Regions from separate parts of the Leptospira inadai serovar Lyme str. 10 genome, predicted to be linked through region 2. Evidence: riboswitches for the same ligand, from Rfam matches in the RefSeq annotation. Region 2 holds a riboswitch; the other holds the start of a gene.
The links. Region 2 has a riboswitch for cobalamin ahead of LEP1GSC047_RS12475 (TonB-dependent receptor plug domain-containing protein). Riboswitches for the same ligand answer to the same signal wherever they lie in the genome.

Region 1: another riboswitch for cobalamin. It lies ahead of LEP1GSC047_RS16280 (CbtB domain-containing protein); the one in region 2 lies ahead of LEP1GSC047_RS12475 (TonB-dependent receptor plug domain-containing protein).

Annotation. Positions count from the first base shown of each region.
Region 1 covers NZ_AHMM02000025.1:96,633-108,286, forward strand. Annotated here, with positions in the region: gene tnpC (IS66 family transposase) at 1-1,363, opposite strand, end outside; gene tnpB (IS66 family insertion sequence element accessory protein TnpB) at 1,405-1,755, opposite strand; gene tnpA (IS66 family insertion sequence element accessory protein TnpA) at 1,758-2,021, opposite strand; gene LEP1GSC047_RS16245 (MAPEG family protein) at 2,201-2,617, opposite strand; gene LEP1GSC047_RS21725 (hypothetical protein) at 3,128-3,313, shown strand; gene LEP1GSC047_RS16255 (LIC_12337 family protein) at 3,327-4,535, shown strand; gene LEP1GSC047_RS16260 (MbnH family di-heme enzyme) at 4,547-5,764, shown strand; gene LEP1GSC047_RS16265 (DUF5329 family protein) at 5,854-6,249, shown strand; gene LEP1GSC047_RS16270 (glycosyltransferase family 4 protein) at 6,371-7,561, shown strand; gene LEP1GSC047_RS16275 (DoxX family protein) at 7,842-8,204, shown strand; cobalamin riboswitch at 8,451-8,632, shown strand; gene LEP1GSC047_RS16280 (CbtB domain-containing protein) at 8,762-8,947, shown strand; gene LEP1GSC047_RS16285 (CbtA family protein) at 8,938-9,738, shown strand; gene LEP1GSC047_RS16290 (CbiX/SirB N-terminal domain-containing protein) at 9,735-10,937, shown strand; gene LEP1GSC047_RS16295 (DUF3209 family protein) at 10,949-11,323, shown strand; gene LEP1GSC047_RS16300 (FAD-dependent oxidoreductase) at 11,333-11,654, shown strand, end outside.
Region 2 covers NZ_AHMM02000017.1:690,602-702,255, reverse strand. Annotated here, with positions in the region: gene LEP1GSC047_RS12530 (SpoIIE family protein phosphatase) at 1-860, shown strand, start outside; gene LEP1GSC047_RS12525 (sensor histidine kinase) at 1,080-2,129, shown strand; gene LEP1GSC047_RS12520 (DMT family transporter) at 2,163-3,116, opposite strand; gene LEP1GSC047_RS12515 (hypothetical protein) at 3,164-3,871, opposite strand; gene LEP1GSC047_RS12510 (hypothetical protein) at 3,998-4,414, shown strand; gene LEP1GSC047_RS12505 (hypothetical protein) at 4,464-4,853, shown strand; gene LEP1GSC047_RS12500 (hypothetical protein) at 4,939-5,394, shown strand; gene LEP1GSC047_RS12495 (LIC_13076 family protein) at 5,421-6,137, shown strand; gene LEP1GSC047_RS12490 (class I SAM-dependent methyltransferase) at 6,280-7,152, opposite strand; gene LEP1GSC047_RS12485 (CapA family protein) at 7,337-8,383, shown strand; gene lsa26 (surface adhesion protein Lsa26) at 8,500-9,237, opposite strand; cobalamin riboswitch at 9,434-9,620, shown strand; gene LEP1GSC047_RS12475 (TonB-dependent receptor plug domain-containing protein) at 9,783-11,654, shown strand, end outside.

The DNA of each region.
Region 1 (11,654 bases), on a different contig from region 2:
GTCGAATTCCATTTTCGACAAGATTGTTATCGATATAAAATTCTCCATGAGAAAGATAAATCGTCAATCGCTCCCATTCGTTTAAGGTATAACGAATTGCCTCGCCGATCGGACTCTTTGGAAGGACTTGAGAATAGGCGCTGTCTAAGAATGTTTTTAAATCATCCAAAATAGGTTTTGATTTTTCTTCCCTGATTTTTTGAATCTTTGAAAATAAACATAGAGAGTGAAGTTTTTGTTTTCGAATTTCTTTTTCGACCGCGTAGACTTCCCTGAGTCTTAAGATGACATAGCCTGCAATACGATCTTCTTCCGACTGCCAGACCGAGTAAAATTTCCTTCTCGCGTGCGCGAAGCATCCTCCATGAAGCACTCCTTTCCAATTTCTAAAATTGGAATCATAGCTACTAAAAGCGTCGGTCTGAATACAACCCTGGTATCGATTCAAGAATTTCGGGATGAACTCCGCAGACCTTGTTTCTCTATAAAGATAAAGTAATACCGGTTTATCCGGATGACCTCCTCGAAACAGCCACATATACGACTTAGTCGTATTGGATCTGTTCGGTTCTTTCATTACTTGAAGCGTAGTTTCGTCTATCCCGATCAAAGATCCTTCGAGTAACTGTTGTTTTAAAATAGAAACGAATGGCTTGCACTTCTCATACACTTGTTTTGTCCAATTGCACATCGTTGAACGGGGCAATTCCAGACCCATTCTACGAAATATCTTCTCCATTCTGTAAAATGGAAGATGATCTACGAATTTACTCGTTAAGAGATACGCTACAAGCCCCGGCGTTGCAATACTTTGCGGTAGTAACTGCGGAGGAAGAGGGGCCGTCTTTATTACGCTTCCCGCTTCGTTTCTTTCGTCTCCATTACAATGTTTGCATGCGTATTTGTATCGGATGTGTTTTACAACAAATACCTTCTGAGGAATGATATCCAGCTTCTCGGATGTCTCTTCTCCGATCCGGCTAAGTTCTTGCCCGCAGTTACAGATCTTCTCCGATTCAGGGATATCATGAATGATTTCCTCTCTCGGTATATGATCCGGGATCGGCTTTCTACCAGGTTTTTTGCGAGTATGAGAATGGATTTCGACTTTCTCGTCCGCATGTCCATTGTATAACCCGGGAGAATCGTTTTGTGATTCTTCTATTTCGTTGAACAATTTTCCCTGTAGGATTTCGCTCGGGTCTATCTTCTCCGATTTGCTTCCATACAATTCTTTGCGATAGCCGAGAACGAGATTCTCCAAAGAACTAATCTTAGAACGAAGAGACGCATTATCTTTCTGTATATTATGCAATAATACTTTAAGCTCTTCGTTTTCCGCTAAAAGTTCCTCTCTAGACACTCTGCTTTTATATTTCTTGTCCTGCTTTCTTCAAGAACTTTTTATCGAAGGCCGGATACATCCATTAATCGATGCTCTTTTCTAAAATCTATACCCTTCAGTAGCCAGGATACTTCACGCCAACTTAAGTCCAACGCCGATTCCTCCGATTCAGGCCACGGAAACTTTCCCTTTTCGAGCCGCTTCTGCCATATGCAAAAGCCGTTTCCGTCCCAATACAGACATTTCAATCGATCTCGGCTCTTGCCACAGAACAAAAACAGATATTCCGAATACACATCCTTCGACATTTCTTTTTTCACTATAGTACTCAAACCGTTCCACGATTTCCTCATATCTGTCCTTCCCGGTCGGACATATACTCGCAGACTCTTCGGATCTCGAAATATCATTCCTATTTCCCTTGTATCGTTATGTTTATTTCTCCACTCCGGCTTATTTTTATTTCCACACCTTTACTCGCCTCTAAACTTCCTAAGTTTATTGGCACGAGCCTTTTCTCAGAGCCTGCCGTTTTCACTTTCTCTTTGCTATGACGAAGCCAATAACCTAACGTGCTTACGCTGATTCCCGACTCTTCGCAGTAAGCCTTCTGGCTCAAGCCGCTTTCTTGATATTCTGCTATATATTCTTCCCGACTCTTTCTTGCTTTGCTCATCTCATAAGTTTAACACGATTCGATCGATAGCTTACCCTGGGGTTAATTGAGCGCTTACGAGGGATCTTTCCTCTACTTCTGTAACTTTTCCAACGTCTAGCAGCTTCTGTCTAGCGTGAGCAAAGCGAGCGCATCTGTCCTCTGTCCTCAGTCTTCTGGTAGAGAAGGTAGTTAGAATATTATAGGAATGTGAGAAAAAATAAGACCCACATCGACGCTAATATGATTGTACTCGCTGTGAACAAACCCAAGCGACAAAAAAGATGATTAAACGTTAAGTGAACGAGACTATGCAAGATTCGTAAAATTACGTACGCCCAGGCCAAAACAAGATTCGTAAGATTTACGGAATTCGCAACGTACAGAATCGTGCAAATCACGTAAAATAGCATCGGCGCTTCCAATAAATTCATATAATTCCGGTTCGGAATGGACACCCAAGAAGGAACTCTTTTGGACTCTCCGTATTTAAAATCTTTCGCAGTGACTTTTCCTAAAATCGCCGCTTTAAACCGTCGGATAGGAATGAGTAACAGTACGAAAAAAGTAAGAAAGCCTAGAGCTCCCACCGGAAATAGAATTAAATGATTTTGCATATTCGCGTTTGCCTCTCAGCGACCGTCTCCTAACGATCCGTAAAACGCAACCGTAACGTCCGATACAATAACGTCATCCGGAAATCGTTCTTAGCGAGAATTTGACATTTTTTCTTTCGATGGAAAAAAAGCGAGTCCCTCTATTTGCAGATCCGCGTATGATATTTCTGAATACGAATTAGAAACGGGGCGATCGACCTCGTTTCGAAGTTTGAAATCCGAAATTAAAGTGACATCATTCTGTGAAAAATTGGGCAAAATAACTTTCCTACCGCTTAACAAAAAGGAAGGTAGAATCAAAGATGCGTTTGACAATCGGGAAAGGTCACTTTAAATATCGTAGCCTTCTTACATTCGGAATCGGTTCCGGTGAAAGATCGCCAATGTGCAGGTCAAAAACCTATTTAAGGTCCTGGATGTAGGATGAATATTTTATTCGAAACTTTAATAATGATTCGATCCAAGCGAAATGTTTAATCGGAAACGAATAAAACTCATGAGGTAAACGCCATGCGCCGTCGTTTAAGTTACTTAATCATAGGAATACTTCTGTTCCTATCCGCGTGTAATCTAATGCACAAGAGTGATAACAATCAAAATGCAATGTTTCTGCTTTTAGCCGCGATATTGAATAGCAACACTTGTCAGAATCAATCCGGTCTTGTGATTTGTATTCCGCCCGGCGTCACGAAGTAATCGCGAGAATCGTATGAAACTAAAAATCATCACAACTCTCGTCGTTATTTTTTTCGCGCTCGGGTTCTCCGTCCATTTAACGCGGCAAAACCAATCTTCCGGAATCGTGATAAAAATTCCGGACTTGGAAAAATTGGACGCAGTATTGAAAACGATGGCTACGGGAGAACCGCATTTTGTAACCTCGCAATCTTCCTGGAAAATAGTTCTCGATGGACCCGGAAAAGTCGAGGCGACTACCGCGTCCGACTGGGAGGCCGTACGGCAATCCGCGACATGGGCAAACGGAAATTCGACGATGGCGGACCAGATCATTATGGCCCTAAAAAAAACGGGGGTTTTGAACAACTCGGGGAGTTTTCAATCCACGACCAACCTGAACGGGGTTCCATTCAAAATAAAATTGCAAACCGGAGCCGCTTGCGGGACTTCCTGCCAAAATATTTCCTCTTCTGCATATACCGGTACGAAGAATTTCCTGAATCGATTTAAGATCTGGAGAGCCAGCGACGGACAGGACGCTCTAGAATTACTTTTCGATGATGTAAGTACTCCGAATACCACGAACGGTGTCTTATTGACCTACCGGATCGGAGTCCTAAACTCTACCCTTTCCGATAATCCGAATTTGTTGGTGGAAAGTTATATCTATGGAGCTTCTCCGAGTCGTAGGCAGACTTATTCTTGGGCGGCTCCGTTCTGGCTTTCGGGAACGAAGGCGGCGACTACTTCCGATAGGGGCCGAGTGATTTTGGAAGAGATGACACTCGGAATGCAAGGTGGAGGAATGGCGACCGGAATCTGCGTAAGAATCGCCGCAAGAACCGTCTCGATGACTACCGTTTGCGGAACCAATAACCATTACTACGCTCTCGCTTACGGCCAAAAGACTGTGAGTAATTTTGAGACCACAGCTCTTTCCGGTGTCGCAATCAATAGCATGACGACCAACGGTACTATCTGCGGTTTTGATGTTCTGAAATTCGGAATCTTTAACGGGGGCGGATTCATCATGGATAATCTGACTTCCGGAACGATTCCGACAGGATATCCGGAACCTTCTAGCGGCGGCGGTTACCCCGGAGTCCAGACTCTCTTTAATAAACTTGGCACGGCACCGAACGGTACCGGAACTTACGACGATACTCAAAAGGCAACGATCGATACCGGTATGGGAAGTTCGATAAGTCTTCATCCTTCCGGCGAAACGGTTCCATTTTAACTCCATAAAGAATGTTTAAATTACCTCGAGTATTTGCGGGCGCGGGCATCCTTCTGCTCGCGTTTTTATTTTTTTCCTGCTCCAAAATGCGGACCTTCATGGAAGAGGGCAGATTTTGCTCCGATTATGATTACGGGCTGGTGGAATCGGCCTCGGCTCCTCCGCATCCTCCCGATGTCTGTGTGACTCCGGAAACCGTCAAGCTGGGTCGATTTCTTTTCTACGACGTAAATCTTTCAAAAGGAAAAAACCAATCTTGCGCGAGCTGTCACAAACAAAATTTAGGTTTTTCGGACGGCCTGACTCGCGCGATCGGTTCGACAGGTCGAGTTCATCCGCGCAATTCGATTGCGATCGCAAATGCAGGATACTTTTCCCCTTACACTTGGTCGAATCCGACTTTGAAACGCTTGGACAATCAGACTCTAGTTCCTTTTTTTTCCGAGAATACCGCAACTACCATCGAAGAGCTTGCAATCAGCGGAATCGAACACGTCGTTGCGGCCCGTTTGCAATCCGATCCGAAATATGTAGCAATGTTTGCGGAAGCATTCGGAGAGAATACGATCGATGTGATTCATATCGCTCGCGCGATCGCCGCATTCGAAGTCACTATGATTTCGGATCAGTCCCCTTTCGATAGAAACGCGATGACCTCCTCCGCAATCCGAGGAAAGCGGATCTTCGAGTCCGAAATCGGCGGCTGCTATCATTGTCATGGAGGGAAAAATTTCAATATTGATGATACGCTTGGTATTCTTAGTTTTCAGAATATAGGTTTGTACAACGTTCGGAACAAAGGAGACTATCCCGATCAGGCTCTGCACGGCCCCGCGGCGGCATTACAAACTCAAGGCCTCTCTCAAACGTCGGGTAAAGAAACGGATCGAGGAAAATTCAGAACTCCTTCTCTTAGAAACGTCGCAGTTACGGCTCCGTATATGCACGACGGGAGCCTCAAAACCCTTCGGGAAGTAATAGAAGTTTTCAATGCGGGAGGAAGGAATATTACTACGGGGCCGTTTGCGGGAGACGGTAGGAAGAATCCCCACAAGGACCCTCGAATACGCCAGCTCGATTTGACCGAGATGCAAAAAAGCGATTTGATCGAATTTTTAAAGTCTCTTACTGACGATTGTTATCTGACAGACCCTAGACTCAGCGATCCGAACCTGTCGAAGCCGATTCAACCGGACTATTGTCGAACCATTTCTACCGACCGGCAATAATTATCTTCCCGACCTAAATTACGACGTTCGGCTCTTGGAAATCACTTGCAGGACCCGGCGTCGGCGAGCTAACCTGAAATTCGATCTCCATGCGAAACTGCGGCATTATAACGATTCTTTTATTTACTCTGGCGCTATTGCCCCTCTCGGGAATAGTTTCTTCGCAACCCGCCGATTTAGAAACGGAGATCAATGCATTACTATCTACGTTGGATTCCTGCAACGGTTGCGTCTTTATCCGTAACGGATCCGAGCATACCGTGCAGGAAGCAAAAGCTCATCTTTTAAGAAAATACGAGGCGACTAAGGGAAGAATTAAAACGACGGAGGACTTTATCGTCGGATTAGCTAGCAAATCTTCCGTCACCGGAATCCCTTATAAAATCCGATTCCCCGACGGTACGGAAATGCCGTCGGAAAAGTGGTTAACGGGTCAGTTAACGAAACTAAGAAAGTCGACTTCTCCGGCTAAAAAAAGTCGGTAAATCGATCGACGGATTGTAACCGAAAAGTAATCAGCCTCTCACGGAATAGTTACAATGCTTTCGTACTATTAGAGCGATGTTTTCCGAGGTATATCCAAAAACTTTCATAAATAGACATCCTTTGCGGATATTAGTCGTTACGGAAACTTTTCCGCCCGAAATCAACGGAGTTTCCAAAACCTTACATCGAATGTTAAGCGACTTATTGCAACGGGGACACGAAATCATTTTAGTACGCCCCCGTCAAAGTTTCGACGATATGGCGACGGCAAACGGTAACTATCGAGAAGTTCTCGTAAGAGGGGCAAAAATTCCGTTTTACGAAGGCCTTAGGTTCGGCTTTCCGGAAAAAAGACTTCTTAGAAGATTAATGCAATATGAGAAACCCGATCTAGTCCACGTCGTAACCGAGGGTCCGTTAGGGTTATCCGCCGTGAGGGCGGCGAGGCATTTAAAGTTGCCGGTTGTCAGCGATTTCAGAACCAATTTCCATTCGTATGCGAGATATTATAAAGTCGGCTTTATCGGCAAACTCGTTCATTCCTACTTGCGCAGTCTACATAACTTGACTCATGCTACGCTTGCACCGACGGCTCAGATCGTGGCGCAACTCACCGCTTCGGGCTATAACAACGTAAAGGTGGTCGCTCGAGGAATCGATACCGCTCTATTCCATCCTGCCCGAAAAGATTCCAAATTGCGGAAAGAATGGGGTCTCTCTCAATCGGATTTGGCGGTCCTATATGTAGGCAGATTGGCTCCGGAGAAGAATTTAGATCTATTGGTAAAATCCTTCCGCAAGCTTCAAACGAAAGAACCTAAGGCTAAATTGATATTAGTGGGAGACGGTCCATCGCGGGATAAGCTAAAAGCTGAAAATCCTGATTTCTTTTTTTCGGGAATGAGGAAGGGAGAGGACCTAGCTCGGCATTATGCTAGCGGCGATTTATTTCTATTTCCCAGCTTAACCGAGACTTTCGGAAATGTGGTGATGGAAGCAATGGCATCGGGCCTACCGATCGTTGCATACGATTATGCTGCGGCAAGAGAATACCTTTCTCACGGAAAGTCGGCGCTGCTACCTGCATTCGATAAAGAAGATGAATTTGCGGAGCATGCCTGTATTCTTGCAGAGAATCGAAGTCTGGCAAAAAAAATAGGAGTTCGAGCACGCAAAGCCGCCGAATCATGCAGTTGGGAAGATGTTGCCGATACTCTTGAATCGGTTTATGCGGAATTCGGAAAAGCGAAGCCCAAGAAATCGAAGTCCAGAAAAAGTGCAAAATTGAAAGTTGCGATCGGCCGCGCGTAATCGGAATTTCCTCGGAATAATATTAAAAATTCTTTTTTTGCTTGTACTTTCTTTTTAATTCCCATAATGACGGGCATTCCACGGCAAGGAGTTAGAAGCCTATGCTGAAGTTTCCCGGATACAAACCCGAACGAAACCTTTCCGTCTCTAAACGAGAAAAATACCTACCTCTCTCCAAAATTTCCCACAGAACATCGCATCCTCGACAAAAACGCTTTCGGCAAAGAAATCGGGAAAAAAGGCAGACTAACAACCCGTAGAAAGTGTACTATGTTTTTTCATGGAAAACATTGACGCTAAAACGATTAGCCTTTGGATCATGGCGACGCTCTATACGATGGGCGGCATTCTCCATTTCGTGATTCCCAAGTTTTACTTGAGAATCATGCCCCCATGGATCCCTTATCACAAATTTATAATTCGGTTCAGCGGCATCGCGGAAATTCTATTGGGATTGGGATTATTCTTTCCTCAGACAAGATCCTTTGCCGCTTGGGGAATTATTCTTTTGCTTATCGCCGTATTTCCTGCAAACGTATACCATTATCAATCAAGAACAAAACGAGATCCGCCTGCCCCCCTACTTATCCTTAGGCTACCGTTACAATTGGTTTTAATTTACTGGGCATACATTTACACTTGATTTTGTTCGCGTATCGGACCCTGCCATTTGTTCCGATACGCCTAGACTTTCAGCGAGAAAGACGGGTGAAATTCCCGCGAAGACCTAGAACCATAATCGTTCTCTCTTCGTATCGCTTCACTGAATCAAGAATAGTAAGGCCGGATCTTCCCAGCAATTTATCGATCTCGAAGCCGTGGTTCGCTTTTTTTAAGAAGATACCTAAAAAAATTCTATACAAAATCTCGAAGTTCGGTATAGGCTGGCGACACAGACAGTTTCTATAGGAACGCAAGTGTTTCGCACTTGCGGAAGACGGTGAGATTCCGTCACGGTACCCGCCGCTGTAAGAGGGACGAAAGGAGCAGTAAGCCACTGGGAAAACCTGGGAAGGCGCTCTAAGTAGGATGAACTCGAGTCAGAAGACGCCCTATTAAAACCCTGAGTGAGGAATCCGCTTCGGAATTAAAGCCGATTCCCGCGATAAGCACATTACAACATAGCAAAGTAGGATGTAGAATTTTTCTCGCCTTAGCTTTGCACATAACATCGATTATACGTAATCTAAGGAGAATTCTATGCCGGCAATTTCCCTAGGAAGAAATCAAACTCGAAGGGTTTCATCGTTTCTTCGCCCTTTATTCCTCTTAGGAATAATAACATTTTCCGTTTTTTTAGTGTACTTGATCGGATTAGAACCGATGCCGGCAGTTCATGATACGTTTCATGATCTTCGCCATAGCGCCGGATTTCCATGTCATTAACTAGATGGGAACTTTTGCTTTCCTTTTGCAAAAAAGGATGTAAGTCGGGACTTCTTGCAGGATCCCTATGGGGGTTGCTTTTCCTTTTTTTTACGAGTCCTTTAATTTGGGAAGCGGAAGTCTATGAAGAAAAAGGAAACCATCATCATATTCAGGAAACCTTACATTCTCGGAGCCATGACGAAGGGCGATTCGATTTACCGGAAAATCTAAAACGACAGTTAGTCCCGACCGTTATAGGCTGTACCCTTCTTGGTGGGGCCTTCGGAAGTATAGTATCCGTATTTTTAGGAATGGGCTTCTCTTTCGGGTTCCTTACTCGAAACTTTTTCGAGTCGCCGATCCGTTCTGCAATTCCAACGGGACTAATCTGTTTCTTAGTATTCCATGGAATCCCATCTTTCTTTAATCCGCCCGAACTTCCCGGAGTAATAGGGAGTGAGGACAGCTTTACTTCGCGCCAGTATCTATGGATTCAATCCGTAGCTTGCTCCGTCGTAGGAGTTTTAGTTTATCTCGTACTATCTTCCGGGGAGTCCGGAAGAATCGTTAAGATCTTCGGATCTTTATTAGGAATTTTAATAGCACTCCTTCCGCTTTTGAGCGGAACCAGCCCTGAGACGATAAGTTCTCCCGTGCCGATGGAATTACGTTCCCGTTTTATATATTACAGTTTAACGATAAACTTTATTTTTTGGTTAAGTTTAACGATACAAATTTTTCTGCGATCGGCCAAAGACAAAACGATCGACACCTACCGAATACGAAATGAGGAAATCGTTATACAATGATTTCTTCGCGTTCGGATAAGCTTGGGCTTTTAATCGTAGGACACGGAAGTCGTGAACCGCGATCAAACCGAGAATTCGAGCGTTTTGTCGAAGAATACTCGCTTCATAGACCTGATTTGGAAATTCGGCATGCATACATCGAACTTGCTAAACCGGAATTTAAGACGGAGCTAAGAGAATTCGCGCGAACAAATTCCACCATTCTGATACTTCCCCTATTTTTATTCTCTGCAGGGCATACCAAAAACGATATCCCTCTAATTCTCGACGAAGTCGGAAGAGAATTTCCAACCGTAAAACTAATACCTACCAATTGCATAGGAGTGCATCCGACGATGCTGGAACTCCTACATACTCGCGCTTCCTTTATTATAAATAGGAAAGAGGGAATTCCCAAAAAAAGAGGAGTAATCATAGTTAGTCGAGGTTCCTCCGATGCGGACGCGAATTCCGAGTTCTATAAGCTAGTTCGTTTATTCGAAGAAAGTAATGAATATAGTTTCGTAATACCTTCTTTCGTCGGTATTACGAAACCTCTTTTATCGGATAGCTTGGAAGTCGCCGCAAAGCTAAGACCGGAAGAATTACTGATCCTTCCTTACTTTCTCTTCGGCGGTAGATTGATCGGATCGATCGAGGAAAAGCTGGAACTTTTTACCGACAAGTTTCCCTGGATCAAATCGACTCTAGCTCCACATTTCGGATCGGATCCGTCCATTTTCAAAGTTCTAAACGACAGGATCAAGGAAGCTATTTCCGGAAACGGAGTTCTTCCCTGCGCGACCTGCGAATACAGAGAGCAGCTTCCCGGATTGACGAGCAAAGTCGGAGGTTTGAAAGCCTTGCTATGGAGCGTCAGACATATGGAGACTCATTCCCAGGCGGCTCCGCATGAGTTTCCGCACAGAAATATCCAAAAGCATATATTAGTTTGTGATAATATAGATTGTTCGACCCGAGGAAGTGTTGCTTTAATCGCTAAGCTGCGATCGGAGATAAAGAAAACGGGTAAGCAAAAGGATTTTCGCGTCACTCGGGCTTCCTGCCTCGGTCGTTGCGGAGAAGGTCCGTCTTTAGTGGTCTATCCGGACGGAATATGGTATCAGGGTGTCGGTGAAACGGACGCCCCGGAAATAGTTAGAGATCATTTGTTAAACGATCGGATCGTCTCAAGATTAGTCGATTCGATAATGCAATAGGAGAAATATAAATGGCGTGTCATGAAATCGCGGCTCTACGACTCGGAATGATGAATATATTGGGAATCGAAGACGAAGTCACTCGAATTCATGAAGTGAATGAAATCGGTCAAAATCTGCTCTCGCAACCCGGGCCGATTCAAAGCCTTTCCCATGCCGGTAATTTAACGTCTCTTCTCCAATTTTACGAGAGTAGCCTAACCGAATTGGAACAAAAGATTTCCGTATTACCCCCCGGCGACCCGAAACTTTCGTATTATCGTTCCCTCTTGATTCTGACCAAAAAAGTGGAACTAGAATTGAAAAATACATTCCAAAATTTGAATACTCTATTCAACGACTTGGAAGAAATACACGATTTCGTCCACGAGATCTATCCGGGCTAAGGGCGGCTTATGGCTTCCGTTCCAAAAACGACCACTCTTATCGATAGACAGGCAATCGACAAACATTATGATTTGTATATGTTTAAACATTCGGCAACCGAATCTTTAAACTTTGTGGGGGGCCAATACATAATCATAAATTCCGGGAAAATGACCGCAGACGGAAAACAGCTAAAACGAGCGTACACGATCCTCTCTAACGATGCGGAACAGTCCACATTTCAACTTCTGATTCGAAGAGTCGATTCGGGAAATGTCACCGCTCATCTGCGAAATATAGCAATCGGAACAGATCTGGAATTCTCCGGCCCTTGGGGGAAGTTTGTAGGAA
Region 2 (11,654 bases):
TTATCGGTTTTGACTCCGGTAAAGGCGGAAAATTTTGGACGGAGGAGGACATTTACGTTTTAAAACTAGTATCCGATCTGATTGTGCTGGCCTTTGACCGTAAAAAAAAGGAGTCGGATCTAAACGATTTTTACGAAAGAATGAATCACGATCTGGAATTAGCCAGACTAACCCAGCGGTCTTTAGTCGCCCGCGATTTTCCTTCTTCTCCTTTTTACCGATTCGAAAGTTACTTTCGTCCGTTCGAGAAGGTCGGCGGAGATATCATCACGTACATCCAGCATGAAACCGGCGTGTTAGATATTCTTTTCGGCGACGTTTCCGGTCACGGGATATCGTCGGCGATGGTATCGGGAATGGCCGTATTATCTTTTCGTCATCATGCTAAGACCGGAATTTCTCCGGCGGACGGGATTCAACAGTTCGTAAGCGATCTCAAGCCGATGGTCGTAGAGCATCATATTGCCGCCGTATGGGCAAGATTCTTTCCGCTTGAAAAGAAATTAGTTTATTCTTATGCGGGACATCCTCCGATTCTGCTTTTTCGCGGGGAAGAGATGATCGAACTAAAAGGAATGAATCTACCTTTGCTTATCTTCGATTCGATCGAATATTTTAACGAGTCCATCGACTTAAGGCCCGGAGATCGAATCGTGTTCTATTCGGATGGAATGTATGAGATTTTTAACTCGCAGGGCAGGATTCTGGATCTTCCGGGCTTTCAGGCTATTCTTTCGGAATATAGGAATATCGCATCTCTTGAAGAATACATCGAGCAGGTGATTTCGGACGTTTTCGAGTTTTCCGAAGGTATTTTCGGCGACGATATGGCGATGCTGGTTTTGGACCTAAAGGGGTAAATTCGAGGCCGAGCATGATCCATTTTCGACGTTCCTATCGTTTTCCTTGCTATCGAAAAAATTCTTGGCATACCGCGTTGTCGTTCGTATAACTTGTTTCCTTTCATTAAAGAAAGAGAAATTTCCGATAATTAAGTAAGTAAGTCGGTTCCCGAAATGTTTCTCGATTCGTTTAACAAAATATACGCCGACCGGGATTATTTGACCCGGAACAGGGCATTGCATCTTCTGGTTTTCAACGCCTTCGTGCTCGCGCTAGGAATCATCGCGAATCTTATAGCGATCAAAAACGGATCGTTTCGTCCCGGGTTTCTCACGGTCGCCATTTCCGCGGTTTTTTCGATCTGGTTCCTCTTTCATAAGAAATATCAATATGCATTAAATATAACGTTAATTTTCAGCCTACTCGGAATCACCATCGGTTGGCTTTTCGGGACCAGAGGAGTTAACCAAGGATTCAGTATTCCGACTATCATTATTCTTTTCTTATATTTTTCCGATATAACGAAGACTATTTTGGTCTCCGTTTATTGTCTCGGGTTGCTATTGATTCGTTCGTTTTGGTTGAAATCTCAAAGTCCGCTCCCGGAGGCGAGCTTCACGGATACCTTATTCCTTTTTTTACTTTTTACCACCATTTCAATCATGACTGTTCGGATCTTGCACGGTTACGTGCAGGAAAAGGACGAGTTAATAAAGGAAATACATCATCGGGTGAGAAATAATCTTCAGGTTCTTTCCGGATTAGCGGACATACACCGGGACTCCAGTGCGGTCGCTTCCGGCCATCAACCGTACTTGGATTTTCAGAATCGGATTATTGCGATATCGGAAGTTCATAATTGTCTTTATAAGACCGAAAATTACCGTGAAATCGATTTCTCCCAAATCATCCGGGAAATTTCGTCGAACCTTTCCGAAAAATACGGTAAAGGAATCGTAGAAGTGGTGGAACCGCAAAGAAAAATTTTTTTACCGATCGAAAGTGCGGTTCCCTGCGCTATGATCGCAAACGAACTGATTTCCAATGCGATACGACACGGTTCGGACCGATCCAACAACGCTCGAGTAAGCGTCGAAATTCAAAAGGAAGGGGGGTTGTATCGGTTGAGCGTCGTAGATTGGGGGGCGGGAATGTCCGATGACCGACTATGGCAAAATCCTACTACGACCGGATTTACCTTAATACAAATTCTAACGAAACAGCTTAAGGCCAGCTTAAAAATCCTTAAAGACAACGGAACGAAGGCGATTTTAGAATTCTCTTAATATAAACTGATAATCGAAATTGTCGGAAATTATTTAGACTGCGATTTTTTTCTTTCTGCTTAAGAGCAGGACTCCGGATAAAACGAGGGCCGTTCCACCTAAATTTTCCCATGTTATCTCTTCGTTTAATAAACATGCCGAAAGAAACAGGGTAAAAATCGGACCGGCACTTCCGGCAATCGAGGCTTTGTTCGATCCGATTCTTTGAATGCCCGCAGTAGTCAGGAAGGCGGGTAAAACGGTCGTTAAGAATCCGAGGGCAAAGCCGTACGCATATACCGGCCAGGGTTGCAAAAATATGGATGAGACTTCCTTCTTCAAAAAGAAATGTACAAGAACGAATCCGCCGGACCAAAGCATCAACAAGGCGGTAAATCTCCTGGAACCTAGTTTAGGAATCATTTGACCGCTACCGATCAGATAGACCGAATAAGCCAGAGCTGAAAGGAAGACTAACGCGGCTCCCAGGAACGATTTTTGACCGTTTGACTCGGCATCCGGAAGAAACGCCAATAAGATTCCGGCATATGTAAGCGCGACCGCGTATAGTTCCAGCGAATGGGCCTTTTTCCCCAGGAATAAAAAGCTTAATAATAAAACTAACGCCGGATAAGTAAACAGAACGAGTCGCTCCATCGAAGCGGAGAGATATTCTAAGCCCCAAAAATCGAAGAAACTCGCCAGATAGTATCCGATAAAAGCGAGAAGGACTACGGCAAGATAATCCTTGGAATGGACGGGAGTCAGGCCGGTTCGATTCGATTCGCGATAGAGAACGAATGCAAAAAAAGGAATCGCAAATAGCATTCTAAACGCCAGAATTGTTATGGAATCCACTCCGTAAGCGTATACTAGCTTTACGAGAACGCCCTTGGAGGAAAAAAGGATGGTACCCAATAAAGTATACGTAAATCCTTTCGTTTCTTCGCTGGCTCCCGTCAAAACCGTCAAAAGCCGAGTCAAAAGAGTTTCCCGTTTGGCGTCCATACTTCCAGCTTTCCAAGAATGCTCTTGGGTAAAAGTAAGAATCCGATTTATTCCCCCAAAAAGAAAAAATTCACATCCTTCCTTTTCAGAAAATATCCTCCTTTCGGATTTACTGCCGGAAAGAATTGATTCGTTTGCCCGGCTTCCGAAAGCGCGGACTCTTTGAGTTCCTTGATTTTCGCATAACATTTTGATAGAAACATTGCATGACCGCAACCGAGTAAATGATATCCTTCATGGACGATCGTAGCGGATGGACTGCTCCAGAATAGCTGGTTGATGGAGAACGTATGCGCAAGAATATATCCTCTTGTACCGGTGTATCCGTCGACCGCTCCCAAAACCTCCGGAACCGGAATGAAAAAGAATGCTAGGATGATCTGAACGATTTGGTAGAAAAAGTCTGTCATTCTCACTCCGGCGAACGCCATAATTCGGTCGCAATTTTCCGGAAGCTCGGCCTTGTATAATTCCTCTAGGATCGCAAAGCCGGTCCATCCGGGCCGATTCCAGACTTTCACCTGCGAAACGTCGGCCTTTAGTTTATACAAAGCTAATTCGTCGTTCCACGCCTCGATGAGGGAGTTCACCCGTTCCTGCGAAACGTTTTCGTCCTTCCAAACGCAAACTTGAATCGTTCGAAGCTTTCCGAAATCCTCGCGGACTCGAATCGATTCTCTATGAAACCCGACAGTCGTACAATCCTCCAGTAAGACGTAGAACAAAAGGGAAACTAGGACTCGGATTCGAAACATACTCATTCTTTCCTAAGGAACGTCCGGATTTAAAATAAGGAACCGGATGCGTTTAGGAAGTATAACCATCAAAATGCGGGAAAAAAATTCTTGCTATAATCTTTTTGAACCTTACTTTCCTTTCGCATGCAACAAACCCTATTTAGTCTTCAATTCGTTCATGCAGCGATAGTGGCAGGTCCGATTTTCTTTTTGGCTGTCAGCTTCTTTATCGGCGGCGTTAAAGAGCAGTCCGAGTCTTCGATATCGGGAATAGTACTAGCCGTCTCCGTTTTCAGCATACCTTTAGTATTCTTTCTAAGGAAGATTCTCCCTAAAACTTCGAAAGAAAAAAGCCTGGAGGAAAATCTAGGAAATTATAGAACCTTGAAAATCGTCACCGCGGCAATCGTTGAGGGTGGGGCTTTGTTAAATTGCGTATTGTTCTTTATTACCGGTTCGTTTCTATCTCTCGGCGGAGCTATCCTACTGACGATAGTGAATTTATTTCAATTTCCGCGGCTATCCGAGTTTACCGAATTGTACGGAATCGATAAGAGATAAAAAATCGGCTTTTCGGACGGACATTTTCAGGATACTTTTTTATCGACCGATGAAGATCTCGAAACTTAAAACCCCTTTAACTCCCTTTCAAATTTTGTTTTTAATACCTTTGGCTTTGTTTTTGTTAAGCGTATTCATCGGCGAGATTGTTCGTCTTTATAGGTTGCATGACGAGAGGCTCGCGTTTTCCCAATTGACGGAGATCGACGAATTATTCGAAGAATTGTCGATGAGCCAAATGTTTCAAAAATACGGATATGATTTTAGGGACAAAATGGGTGCGGACGAGCGGCTTTCTACGGGTCTAGAGCGGGAATATTGGATCGAACGAAAAATTCCCAAATTCCTTTTCTTTCTATTAATCCTTTTATATCCGGGTTATAGTATCCTTACGCGTATCGGAGATTTAGTTTCGCAAGAGAAGGGGAGGCGCGTATAGAAAGAGACCTTGAGTCCGAAAAAAATAAGGTCTAATAAGAACTAGAACTCATGAGGCGGGCGGAAGAATCCGAAGAAATAGTAGTATGGCAGGAAACTCGGGGCAAAATCTAAAAAAGGGAAAACTCCGGACTCCCACCATAATATTTTTGCTACTTCCACTTTGCCTATTCATACTAACGGCCTTTCTCGGAAGCTTTTTAAAATTAGATAGAGTTCGATCGGAGACCGCCTTCGAGAATCGTTTAAATCCTCTCGAGAAAATTTGGCGAGGCATTCAGCTAAAGTCTTACGCCAAACAATACGGGTACGACTACCGAAACAAAATCTCCGAAAACCAACGCCGTGTTTTGGGAATCGTACGCGAATCCTTCCTAGAGACGCAGCTTCCTAAATATTTGTTTTTAGCGTTAGTAGTCATTGTGCCTTGTTATTTTTTTACGAAGTTAATCAAAGAAAAAACCACTCAAACGAGGGATAAGATAGTTAAGATCCCTTCGAAACCGATTCGAAATTCGAATCCTAAAATTGGGCGAAAATAAATAAATGGATTGCTTATGTAAACTCGATGCACGACTACACCTATATGAAGGGTAGTAGATATCGCCTGTTTACTGCTACAGGATTGATTCTTTCCGTATTATTACATCCTGCGTGCAGTTTTGATAAACGAATCGAATTCTCCCAGCCCGAAAAGCTTGCGTTGGAGGCGGACGGTAAATCCTGCACTTCTCTCGGGCAGTACAATCGCTGGTACGCGTTCTATGGATTATGGAAATTCTCTTCGGCTGAACCGACCCTTCCTAAGCAAGAAGGAAAAATATATATTTTAGAGAATCGAGCCGACTGGCAGCATATCGCCCTTTCTCTTTTATTAGGGGTGATGACTTCCATCTCCGTTCATCCGGTCAGAATTTCGGAATGCGATACCGCGACTCGTTTCGTTCATAAGGCCGAATACGATGCTTTCTTTGAAACCGAGCGCGAAAAGGCTCGTTCCGATTTCTTTGCGGAAAGCGAAAGGATATTCGAAGATTCCTTGCGAAAGTATTTAGATCGAAGCAATCCGGCCGATTCCGCCGGAAAGAATTATAGTACGATTATCTATCGAAACGGGAGGATCCAAGAAGCTAGAGTCCTAGGACAGGATGTCGATTCGATAAAAATCGAATGGGACGAGGGCAATCAGAGTAAGGAGTCTTCCGTACTCAAAAAGGAAATTTACAAAGTCATTTTTGCCACCAAGGTGATTCGAGTTAAGGATAAGCCTTCCGAAAAACCGTAAGTAATTCATACTATAGTACCTGGCCGCTGAGGCCTTGCGACCTGAGGTAAAATCGGATCGGATTCCTATCGGGACGAGATTACGGAATTCGATGACCTCGAAAACGATGCCGTTATTTCGATGGAATTCTATCTTTAAGATTTTAGTATTTCGGTTTTCCAAAGCACAGGGCCATCATATCTCCCTGATCGAATTTTTTTACCGCCCAATCCGCGAATCTTTTGGAAGCTTTGAAGAACGTTCCCGCATTTTTTCTGCCGGTCAATCCGCTTCCATAGGTGGTATGAGATAGCGGTAGGTAGCCTAAATCCATGCATAGCCGCTGGATTCCGGATAAACTATAATAATAAAGATGCTCGGGAACGTTTAAGTATCGCCATTTTACTCCTAAAATATTCGCAAGCAAACCGTGACGACAGGTGGAAAGAATCATTCGTCCACCCGGCTTTAGATGAAGCAGGATTTTTTCAAGAGTTTCCTTGGGGCGATGCAGATGTTCGATACTTGCCCATAGGGTCACTAAATCGAATTGCCGGGAACCGTCTAGATCCCAATTAAGGAAATCCGTTTGTTCGACATCTAACTTTAGGGTTTCCTTAGCGAAGGCTACCGGTCCGGGAGCGATGTCTAAACCTTTCACATTCCAATCCCGGTCTTGCAAGTAATCTAAAAAATATCCGGCGGCGCAGCCGACATCCAAAGCGGACTTGTCGGCGTTTAATTTACTTTCCCAGGTAAAGAAGCCTAGGTCTTCCAGGTTGAGACGGTAGACTCTTGATATCTCCCGTTTTGTCGCGTCCGAATAATAATCGTCATACCCACGATCCGTCCGCCGCGTAAAATAAGTATCCTCGTAATACTTCGCCACTTCCATCGGAGAAGGTTGCGGATTTACTTGTATCAGGCCGCATTTCGTACATTTCACTATTTTGAATATTTCACCCTTTGAACTCGCTTTGGAGAAGAGAGGGCGAAACGCCAAGGATCCGCATGTATTGCAAGGAATTTGCTCCATATATGGATCTCATCGGCGGTAACGATGAGTAGGGGCAGGAAATTTTGGGCGAATTTCATCCGGATAGTTTGAGAAAAAAAATAGGAAGCCATAGCAACCGATCTTTCTGCATCAGCGACACTTTAGTCGCTTTCTTTTGCGAAAACCGCTTTCCTAGAAAGCATGGTTGCAAAAATCTCCCCGTATGCAGAGATTCCTAACTCTATTTTATACCGGCGTTCTATTTTTGGTTTTAAACGCTCCCGCGCCCTTGGTACCGGCGGAAACCGAAACGATCAAAATCAAAGCGGTCGGCGATTTGGTCATGGGGACGAATTATCCGGACAACCGGCTCCCTGCCGATCCGAGAAAATCCCTTTTTTCCGATGTCGAGCCTACGTTAAGAGGAGCGGATTTGCTCTTCGCAAATTTCGAAAGCACTCTGACGGATTATCCGACCTCTTCTAAAAATATAAATCGTCCCTTGATCTTCGCGTTTAGAACTCCGCCATCGTATGCAAAAATTCTAAAGGATGTGGGATTCGATATTCTATCCATCGCCAATAATCATAGTTTGGATTTTCATCAGCAAGGTTTTGACGATACCGCAAAAAACATTTCCTCCGCGGGAATGAGATTCACCGGAAAGAAAGGTGCCATCACCTATATGACCGTCAAGGGCATTACGATTGCCTGGATCGGTTTCAGTCATATGAAAGCGGCTCATAATAACGTGAATGAAATTTCGGAGGGAGTCGCCTTGGTTAAGGAGGCGAAGAAAAAGGCTCAGTTAGTTTTCATCTCCGTGCACGGAGGCGCGGAAGGCGGTCCCGCTCTGCATGTAAAAAACGAACAGGAGCGCTTTTACGGGGAGTATCGCGGAAACCTAGTCGCATTATCTCACGCGTTAATCGACGCAGGTGCCGATTTATTCATCGGACATGGACCTCATCTTCCTCGGGCACTAGAACTTTATAGGGGTCGTTTGATCGCGTATTCGCTCGGTAATTTTTTAGGGTACAGGGTTTTTTCCACGAAAGGATACGGAGGCTATTCGTTGGTGCTGGAAGTGGATTTGGATAAAAACGGAAATTTCGTAAAGGGTAAGATACATCCTTTACAGCTGAGTCAGAACGGAATTCCCTCTCCCGATCCGGAAAATAAAACAACCGAGCTGATGCAATCCCTAACTAAAGCGGACTTTCCGGGAAAAGGTCCAAAAATTCAAAATGACGGAACGATATTGCCGTAAGAATAACGGGACAAACGCCGCGCCGCTTGAGAGTTGGCTCTTAAAAAAAGAACGCTCGAATCGGAATCGATTTCCGGAGACGAGCCTTCCCTTTAGATTTTAGGAATCAGATTAGATCAGTTCGGCTTGGGTGGGGCTTCGAGTGCTCCTGCCGGACTCTTAAAGTTTATTTCGAATAAATCGTAATGCGATTCCCGCACACCGGTGGCGAAGGCCACCGAAATTCCAAGATAGTATTTAAGATTATGTTTAAGAGCCGACCAGGCAAAGGTCGCCACCTCTTCGTTAGTAACGGAGAAGGGATGTACTTTGCCTCTTGCTTCATCCAAATAAATGCCTTCATAAGTGCCGATTACGGTTCCTCTATATTCTAGGCTGAGTATTCTTCCTGTGACTGAGAAATTTCTTTTGGATCCTGTCTTTGAACCGACAAATTTATCGGCTATATCTTTTCCGAGCACGCTTTCCTGCTTTTGCGCTGCCAAAACCTCGAAATCGGTAGAAAGAGCGATCGGTTCGATCCTATGAACTCTATATTGAATCAGGACATCCTGATTTAAGCTCTTACTTAAAAAATTGACTACGTCCGTAGTTTCGGGGCGAACACTGAAAGCCACCTTTTGTTTGGTCGGGGTAAAGCATTCGTCCTTGCTTTCGTCGCATTTTTCGTTTTTATCGAAAGTCGTTACTTCCAAGAATCCTTCGTACGAATCAAAGATGAGTCCTCTGCTTTCAAATTGAATCAGTTTCGCTACGGTCCAGCCTTCAGAATAGGTACCGATTGCAGACACGGAAGACGAGGACAGGAGAAATACCCCTGTCAAAAGCCATACTGATAGTTCTTTAAGTTTCATTCGAGTTCTATACTCCGAGGTGGCGTGGATTTGAGATGCGAACAGTTTGGCTTTGGATTTAACGACTTCAAGAAAATATTTATCGGTTTTCGAAAAAGCGTAGGTGACGTTCCGTGATCGGCAGTTGCCGGTCGGCAAGAACTTGCATAACAGGTGCATTGACGAAGCGGAATACTTCGCATTTTCCGATTGCCGTGGCGTTTCCCCCCGTAAAGCTGGTTTGGCAAGCCGAGAGGAAAAGGGAATTCGGTGAAAGTCCGAAGCTGAACCCGCAGCTGTAAGCGTCGTCTTACGGGATGGTAATAAGGCCACTGTCTAGAATGGATGGGAAGGCACCAATCCCGGGCGCGAGCCAGAAAATCTATCTTTTCGCTTATCATTTGTCAGACTTTCGGGAGCTAAAGTCGGGCGGGAAGTCTTTTTGCGGTAAACCCTCTTGTCCTCCCACCCGGTCTCCCGTACGGGAGAATTCTTTGCCGTCCAAACGCACTCGTGCCTCCGAGAATACGAACCTTGCTTTTCATTGCAAAGCGAATCGGATTCTAATGCTTGGCCTGGCTTTTCTTTCCCACGCGGTTTTTTCCCAAGAACAACCTAAAAAGGAAGCCGCGCCGCTCAAGGTCTTAGGAAAGGTTTCGGATTCGAATCAACCCGAAAATTTTCGGAAAAATCCAACCGGGTTTCAATCTTCCGTCAATTTAGATCAATATAATGCGCGTTATACGAATCTTCCCGACGTATTAGAAAGGGAAGCCGGGGTGCGAGTCAGGCGGTACGGCGGATTGGGTTCCTATTCGACACTTTCTCTTCGAGGAACGAACCCGAATCAATCCAGAATTTTCATCGACGGGGTACCGTTTAATAATTCCCAGGGTGGGGAAGTGAATTTGGCCGATCTTCCCTTCGATAATTTGCAGAGCGTGGAAGTGTACAGATCCGGAGCTCCTGTAGGATTCTCCGGATCGGCGATCGGTGGAAGCGTGAACCTAGTCACTCGAAAATCGACCGGTCCACCTAAGACGAGAGTGAATATCGGAGGAGGAAGCTATAATACCGGAAAGGGAACCCTCACTCATACCGGAACGTACGGCGGGATCGGAACGAGTCTATTTTTCCTAGGGGAAAAATCCGATCAAAACTTTCCATACTTAAATCCTCATGGGACCATAATCGTGAATCCGTACGACGATACGATCGACCGCAGGAGAAACGCTCAGTACGAAAGATCTTCGGGAATGATCGGATTGGACGGAGATTTAGGAAAAACGAAAATTCGATTTTGGAATGATCTAAATTATAGGTATCAGGGAATTCCAGGGCCGGCATCCAACCAAACTCGACAAGTTCATCGAAAATATCTGCGGAATACTTCGTCCGTTACCACCGATACGAAAGGCTTGTTCGACGGAGTATTAAGATTAGAAACGCGAGGCTTTACTACGTTTGCCGATGACGATCTTTACGATCCTAAATCGGAATTTTCCTCGGGGGCTCCCAATTCCGCCGCCCGCATTCATCAATCCGGAATTCAAGTAACGCCTACCTTCTATTTATTGGATTATTTACAAATCATCCGATTGCATTTCGGATTAGAGAAGGAGACGTTTTCTAGGACTCGGAGTAATATCGATAATATAGATTTAAATTATGAACCGGGAAAATCCAGAACGTATATAACCTCGCAAATAGAGGACGAAATCCGATTTATGGACGGTAAACTCGTTTTAACACCCGGTGTTTCCTGGGATACCTACAAGGACCGCTTTCAGAGCAATCAGCCTTGGTACCAAAGACAGGATCCGTTGGCTTCTTCGGACAAGACCACATCGTTTTCCAATCCTAAAACGGGACTTTTGTATAAATTATTCCAATACGAATCGTTTAACCTGGATTTAAAAGCGAACGTGGCTAAACAAAATCGGATTCCTAGCTTTCTAGAGTTGTTCGGCGAAGTAGGAACTATTCTTCCGAATGACAGTTTAAAACCCGAAAAAAGTACGAACGTGGACGCGGGTTTTTCCGCAAAGTACGCCAACGGGAATTTAAAATCCCAAGGTTCCGTTTCCTATTTTAGAAAACGAATTTCGGATATGATTTTGTTTATCCCGAATTCTCAATTTACCTTAAGGCCGGAAAACGTGGATTCGGCAAAGATAGACGGGGCGGAAATTTCTCATAAATCGGAATACAATGGTTGGAAATTATTGATCGATTATACCTACCAACAGGCGATCAACACTTCGGACGCTCCTTATTTAAAGGGAAAATATCTACCGTTACGACCCAGGCATGAAATTTCCTCCACTGTCGGATATCGCGCTAAGAGATGGGAAGGAGGCGCGGAGTTGGTTTACGTCGGAGCCGTTTTTAAGGACAGAACCAACGAGTACGTCAATTATCAACCTGCGAGACAGATA